2 regions of the Delftia sp. K82 genome follow, and region 2 is predicted to be linked to the other one. Evidence: predicted binding sites of a transcription regulator. Region 2 holds the regulator's gene; the other holds the start of a gene.
The links. Region 2 encodes FNR, which switches genes on or off when oxygen is low (the NO sensors DNR and NnrR bind a similar motif). Its sites were predicted from a motif close to TTGATNNNNATCAA; they were not measured.

Region 1: a site for FNR is predicted at 1,503-1,516, ahead of KDK82_RS07210 (bacteriohemerythrin). Genes of this name have one in related genera too.

What each region holds. Positions count from the first base shown of each region.
Region 1 covers NZ_MYFL01000001.1:1,664,300-1,667,871, reverse strand. Annotated here, with positions in the region: gene KDK82_RS07220 (Zn-dependent hydrolase) at 1-202, shown strand, start outside; gene KDK82_RS07215 (tripartite tricarboxylate transporter substrate binding protein) at 457-1,440, shown strand; gene KDK82_RS07210 (bacteriohemerythrin) at 1,551-2,105, shown strand; gene KDK82_RS07205 (universal stress protein) at 2,196-2,633, opposite strand; gene KDK82_RS07200 (2OG-Fe dioxygenase family protein) at 2,733-3,515, opposite strand.
Region 2 covers NZ_MYFL01000001.1:3,321,429-3,325,000, reverse strand. Annotated here, with positions in the region: gene ccoG (cytochrome c oxidase accessory protein CcoG) at 1-909, shown strand, start outside; gene KDK82_RS14630 (FixH family protein) at 967-1,281, shown strand; gene KDK82_RS14625 (hypothetical protein) at 1,461-1,748, shown strand; gene fnr (fumarate/nitrate reduction transcriptional regulator Fnr) at 1,830-2,549, opposite strand; gene hemN (oxygen-independent coproporphyrinogen III oxidase) at 2,712-3,572, shown strand, end outside.

The DNA.
Region 1 (3,572 bases), 1.7 Mb from region 2:
CCACATGCGCATGCCCAGCGGCGCCGGCCATGACGCCGTCTACATGGCGCCCACCGGACCCATGGGCATGATCTTCATCCCCTGCCTCCACGGCCGCAGCCACGCGCCCGAGGAGTGGATAGAACCCGCCCAGCTGCTGGACGGCACCCGGGTGCTGTACGAGACGGTGCGCGTGCTGGACAGGCAGTTGGCACAGGGCTGAGCGCCTGGCCTGCGGCCAGGGACCAAGGCGGCATAAAATAGCCCGCTTCCCTCTGGAGCAGGCACAAGCTGCTCCTTGGTGGAAGCCCCTGTGGCACAGATTGCGGAAATCCGCCCAAATAGCGGGTTTCCCAATGCAAGATGGCGGAACCACCCTCCCCGATCATCGACAACCCACCGCATGGGCGGGCCGGCACTGCCGGTCCGCTGCGAGAAGGTTGCACCGCCCCATCAGACCCTGGAGTTTCTTCTTTCATGTTCCGCCAACTGATCACCTGCACCGCCGTGGCCGCCGCCATGGGCCTGAGCTTTTCCGCATCCGCCCAAGGTGCGGCGGCCGACTATCCGAACAAGCCCGTGCGCATGATCGTGCCCTTCCCGCCCGGCGGCGGCACCGACATCCTCGCGCGCGTGGTGTCCAACAAGCTCACCGAAGTCAGCAAGTGGACCGTGGTGCCCGACAACCGCGCGGGCGCAGGCGGCACCATCGGTATCACCGAGGCCGCCAAGGCAGCGCCCACGGGCTACGACATGGTCATGGGCCAGAAGGACAACGTGGTCCTGGGTCCCTACCTCTACAAGAACCTGCCCTGGAACCCCGTCAAGGACCTGGTGCCCGTGGCCCACGTGGCCTACACGCCCATCGTGATCGCCACCAGCGTGAACTCGCCCTACAAGACCCTGGCCGACATCGTGGCCGCTGCCAAGCAGCACCCGGGCAAGGTGACCTACGGCTCGCCGGGCAATGGCACCAGCATCCACATCTCGGGCGTGCTGCTGGAGAAGGCGGCGGGCATCCAGCTGGTGCACGTGCCCTACAAGGGCTCCAATCCGGCATTGATGGACGCGCTGGCCGGCAACGTGGACCTGCTGGTGTCCTCCGTGCCCTCGGCCATCGGCCAGATCAAGGCCGGCAAGCTTCGCGCCATCGCCGTGACCTCGGCCAAGCGCTCGTCCTCGCTGCCCGACACGCCCACGCTGGCCGAAGCAGGCCTCAAGGGCTTTGACGTGAGCACCTGGTACGGCCTGTTCATGCCCAAGGGCACGCCCACGGCCGTCGTGACCAAGGTCAACGCCGAAGTGAACAAGCTGCTGGCCATGCCCGAAGTGCGCGACGCCATCCAGACCCAGGGCGCCGAACCCCAGTCCATGAGCGTGGCCGACTTCGACAAGATGTTCCAGGCCGACTTCAAGCAGTCCAAGCAGATCGTCGAGTCCTCGGGCGCCAAGATCGAGTGACATGCCTGCGGTGCCAGGGCGGCATGCCCGGCACCGCCTGCAACGGCCAACGCCGCATTTCATTGATGCAGATCAGCCTGATCTGCATCAAGGAGCTATGTGACAGTCCCGTGAATACTTCTCCGGAAATCACCGAATTCCTGGAGAACGTCATGGCATTGCTGGTCTGGGTCCCCGAGCTGGACACCGGGATTGCAGAAATCGACCGGCAGCACCGCCGCATCGTCGATTACATCAACAAGCTCTACGAGCTGCGCTCGTCGCCCGACCGTGAGGCCCTGGGCGATGTCATCGGCGAGATGATCGACTACACCGTCTCGCACTTCGTGTTCGAGGAAAGCCTGATCGAGAGCGCCGGCTACATGTTCGCCGGCCCGCACAAGAAGGTGCACGAGCTGTTCACGCGCCGCGTGATCGAGATGCAGACCCGCTTCGATGCGGGCGAGGACGTGGCCGCCGAGCTGCACGGCATGCTCTCGCGCTGGCTGTTCAACCACATCCGCAACGAAGACACCGGCTACGTGGACTCGGCCAAGGCCTATCTGCGCATGGCGCGCGAGTCCAGTCCTGCCGCCGAGAAGGAAAGGCTCAAGAACGAAGTGCTGCAGGAGCTGGAACTGCAGCGCAAGAAAAAGGGCTGGCTGGCACGGCTGCTCAATCGCTGAGCGCCCTCTCCCCCTGCAGCGCACCAACAAAAACGGCTCCCGAGGGAGCCGTTGACGTTTCACCCGGCAAAGGGCCGAGCGGCCCGGTGATTACTCGCGCACCACCAGCACCGGCACGCGCACGGCGCCCAGCACGCGCTGGGTCACGCTGCCCAGCATCAGCTTTTCCAGGCCACGGCGGCCTTGCGAGCCCATGATGATCAGGTCGGCGCCCGTGCTCTCGAGCACGCGCACGATGCCTTCGTGCACCGCATGGCCTTCGCCCACCACGGTGGTGGCGGTGATGCCGGCCTCGTCGGTGATCTTCTTGACGGCGTCCAGCGTGGTGTTGGCCTCGGCCGTGGCCGCGCTCAGGTACTGCGACTGGCCGTAGGCGAAGTCGGCGCCCACGCCCGTGAACGGATAGGGGTCCACCACGTAGACCGCCGTCAGCGTGCTGCCAAAGGCCTTGGCCAGCTCCACGCCCTTGTGAACTGCCAGCATCGAGCTGTTGGAGCCGTCCACGGGAACCAGGATGTGCTTGAACATGCGTTTTCTCCTTTGTGCTTGGCCGCCGTCAACAATCGGGGGCGGCCGGGTCGATGAACCAAAGTGTGCGCCCATCATGCGCCAGCGTCTTGAGCTGCATCAATCCTTGCGGCGACGCGTCAGCTCCGAGCCCTGGAAACCCTGGCGGCGATAGGTCAGCACCAGGGTATCGCGCACGCCGCCCGGCTGCTCGGGCTGGATGGGCGTGGTCTCGTGGATCATGCGGGCATCGTCCAGCAGCATCACCGACCAGGGCTCGGTGAGCGTGAAGCGCTGGCCGCTGGGACCCGTGGCCTCGAAGATGCGCGTCTCGCCGCCCTTCACGCCCTCGCGCCCGACCAGGATCACGGCCACCAGATCCACGCCGTCGCGGTGCGCGCCTTCGGGCGTGGGCCGGCCAATGCCGTCCGTGGTGTCGATGCGGAACTGGTGGGACTCGATGAACCAGCGCTCGTGCTGCACATCATTGCCCTGGGCGCAGAACACCTGGTCGGACAGGCCGGCCAGCGCCAGCAGCAGCCGGCTCCAGGTGGCGCTTTGCGCCGTGGCGTCGCGCATGGGATCGAACATGCGCAGCATGCCGCCATGCAGGGCGTTGTACTCCACCGGCTGCCAGTGCGCGCGGTGCTCCACCTGCTGCAGCCCGTCCTGCCCGGCGATGAAGCAGGAATGGCGGCGGCGCCGGTAGCGCCCGCCGTCCTTCAGAAAGGCATCGGGCGGCAGCTGGGCCCAGTCGGCATCGAGCGCATGCAGCTCGGTCAATGACACGCCTGCCCAGGCCGCGAATTCATCGGGGCGCAGCACCGCATAGCCTGCGTCGCGCAGCGACTGCGCTGCATTCTGGGGGGCGATATAGGGAGGGGGAAACGTGATGTGCGCCATAACCCGACAAGCTTACTCCTCGCCCGCACCCGTCCGGGCGAGGCGGGCTGCAAATTT
Region 2 (3,572 bases):
TTCACCTTCGTGGGCTACTTCGTGCCCATCCGCGAGCTGGGCGGCGAGCTGCTGGCGCTGCAGGGCAGCTGGCAGATGTTCTGGGTGCTGTTCTACGGTTTTGCCACCTATGGCAACGCGGGCTACATGCGCGAGCAGGTCTGCAAATACATGTGCCCCTATGCGCGCTTTCAGAGCGCCATGTTCGACCGGGACACCATGATCGTCAGCTACGACACGGGCCGGGGCGAGCCGCGTGCGCCGCGCACCAAAAAGGTGGACTACAAGGCCCAGGGCCTGGGCGACTGCATCGACTGCAAGATGTGCGTGCAGGTCTGCCCCGTGGGCATCGACATCCGCAACGGTCTGCAATACGAATGCATTGGCTGCGGCCTGTGCATAGACGCCTGCAATTCCATCATGGACAAGATGGAGTACCCGCGCGGCCTGATCCGCCTGACCACGCAGAACGCCATGGCCGGCCTGTGGCGGCGTGCCCAGGTGCTGCGCCGCATCTTCCGTCCGCGCGTGCTGATCTACTCGGCCGTGCTGATCGGCTTGAGCGTGGCCATGATCGTGAGCCTGGCGCTGCGCCAGTCGGTCAAGGTCGACGTGATACGCGACCGGGCGTCGCTGTCGCGCATCGTCGCGGGCGGCAAGCTGGAAAATGTCTACCGCCTGCAGATCATGAATGCCACCGAGCAGGCCCAGCGCTACCGCATCAGCGCCCATGGCCTCGATGGGCTGGAGCTGGCTTCCGAGCAGGAAGTCGAGGTCGGCCCGGCCGAGACGCGCGGCATTGCGGCGCGCCTGCAGATTCCCTACGGTTCGGCCGAGCCGGGCTCGCACACCGTATTCTTCGATATCGATGCCGTGCATTCAGGCGCGGGACGCGCGTCCGAAAAGGCCGTCTTCCTGGTGCCCCGGTGATGTTCCTGGCAGGCGCGGCACGGTCCGCGCCTGCCGCCTGAAAGAAAGAGTTTTCCCATGTCTTCCAGTCCCGCAGTTTCCGCGCCCGCGCAGGCTCCCTCGCACCCCGACGCCGGCAAGCCCTGGTGGAAGTTCGGCCATGTCTGGCTGGTGGTGGCCGGCCCGGCGGCCGTGGTGGTCGCTGCCGTGATCACGGCCATCATCGCCATCAATGGCGCCGATCCCGTGATCGACCCCGACTACTACCGCAACGGCATCACGATCAACGAGCGTGCCGATGGCGTGCGCGAAGTGCCCAAGAGCATGGCGCCCGCCGTCACCGGCCGCAACCATGCGGCCACGCCCGCGCACGATCACCCCACGGACCGCTGATCGCCGTGCACCCCTGCAAGAGGCCGCAGTCGCGGCCTTTTTGCATGGCGGATCGCATCTCCGGCATGCGCGACGGGTGAGGGTTTCCTACAGGCGTGCAGGGCGCTGCGGGGCTTGGCGCCATGCGTTGGCGCGGCGCACAATGAAGGCGACCCCTCGACAGCACAAGGAGATCGCTGATGTTGGCCCAACGCTGGATGTGGATTGCCTGGCCTGCCTTTCTGGCAGCCGCCGTGATGGAGATGCTGGTTTTTGCCTTTGTGGACCCGCTGGAGCTGCATTGGCTCGGCGACCTGGGCTGGTCGCGCCAGGGCATCTACACGCTGGCCTTCTTCGCCTTCTGGGGCGTGACCATGCTCTCCAGCCTGATGACCACCATGCTGGGCCGCTCGGCCCGCGATCTCAATGACGGCGTGGTCTCCGAGCCCGACCCGGACCTGGCCATGCAGGGGCTGGGGCGGGACTGAGCGAGAGCCCGCCGCAATGAACAAGGCCCGCTGTCGCGGGCCTTGTTCATTGGCGGATGAATGCTTGCCGCCCTTGCAGCCTCACTGGCACTGCTGGCTGTTGACGATGCGCTTGAGCGCCTCCGTGTCCAGGATGCGCAGATGGCGCTGGCGCACCTCGATGATGTTGTCGTCCGCGAACTTGGAGAAGGTGCGGCTCACCGTCTCCAGCTTCAGGCCCAGGTAGCTGCCGATTTCCTCGCGCGTCATGCGCAGCACCAGTTCGGACTTGGAAAAGCCCCGCGCATGCAGGCGCTGCACCAGGTTGAGCACGAAGGCGGCCAGGCGCTCTTCGGCGCGCATGCTGCCCAGCAGCAGCATCACGCCGTGCTCGCGCACGATCTCGCGGCTCATGACCTTGTGCACATGGTTTTGCAGGGCCGTGACCTCGCGCGACAGGTCTTCCAGCTTGTCGAAGGGCATGACGCAGACTTCGGCGTCTTCCAGCGCGACGGCATCGCAGGTGTGGTGGTCGTTGACGATGCCGTCCAGGCCAATGATCTCGCCGGCCATCTGAAAGCCTGTGACCTGGTCGCGTCCGTCCTCGGTGGCCACGCAGGTCTTGAAGAAGCCGGTGCGGATGGCGTACAGCGAGGTGAATGTCTCGCCATTGCGAAACAGCAGGCCTCCGCGCTTGACCTTGCGGCGCGTGGCCACGATGTCGTCGATGCGCTGCATCTGCTCGGCATCCAGGCCCATGGGCATGCACAGTTCGCGCAGGTTGCAGTTGGAGCAGGAGGCTTTGATGGTCTGAAGGTTCATGGAGTGATAAACATCAGCGGCACACAGCGTGCCGGCGGTGACCTCGTGGATTGCGATGAGTTGGATCAAATTGTCGCAGCAGTCCCTCAAACAACTCTTGATATGAGTCAAGGACATGACCGATGTGCTGCGGCACAGTCGAGGTATTAGAGGAAAAAACCCATGACCGCTGTCACCCCAGAGCTGCTGCGTCGCTTTGACGTACCGGGGCCCCGATACACCTCGTTCCCTACCGCCGACCGCTTTGTCGAGGCCTTTGGTGCAGAGGACTATATCCTGGCGCTGCAACAACGCAAATCGAGTACCGCAGCGCGTGCCATGCCTTTGTCGCTGTATGTGCACGTGCCCTTTTGCGAGTCGCTTTGCTACTACTGCGCCTGCAACAAGATCGTGACGCGCCACCACGATCGCGCCGCCGTCTACCTGGACTACCTGGCGCGCGAGATGGCCTTGCACACGGCCCATTGCGGCAAGGGCCAGACCGTCAGCCAACTGCACCTGGGCGGCGGCACGCCCACCTTCTTCTCCGACGATGAGCTGCGCACGCTGATGGGCCTGTTGCGCGAGCATTTCAAGCTGGAGCCGGGTGGCGAATACTCCATCGAGGTCGATCCGCGCACCGTCAGCGTTGAGCGCCTGGCCGTGCTCAAGGAGCTGGGCTTCAACCGCCTGAGCTTCGGCGTGCAGGACTTCGACGAGCAGGTGCAGATCGCGGTGCACCGCGTGCAGCCGGCCGAGCAGGTGTTCGAGCTGGTGGCGGCCGCGCGGCAGCTGGGCTTTGCCTCCATCAACGTGGACCTGATCTACGGCCTGCCCAAGCAGACGCCCGAATCCTTCGAGCGCACGCTGGCCCAGGTCAACGCGCTGCGGCCCGACCGCATCGCGCTCTATGCCTATGCCCACCTGCCCGAGCGCTTCAAGCCGCAGCGGCGCATTGCGGCCGAGGATCTGCCCCAGGGGGCCGACAAGCTGGCCATGCTGTCGCGTTCCATCGCCGCGTTCATGGACGGTGGCTATGTCTAC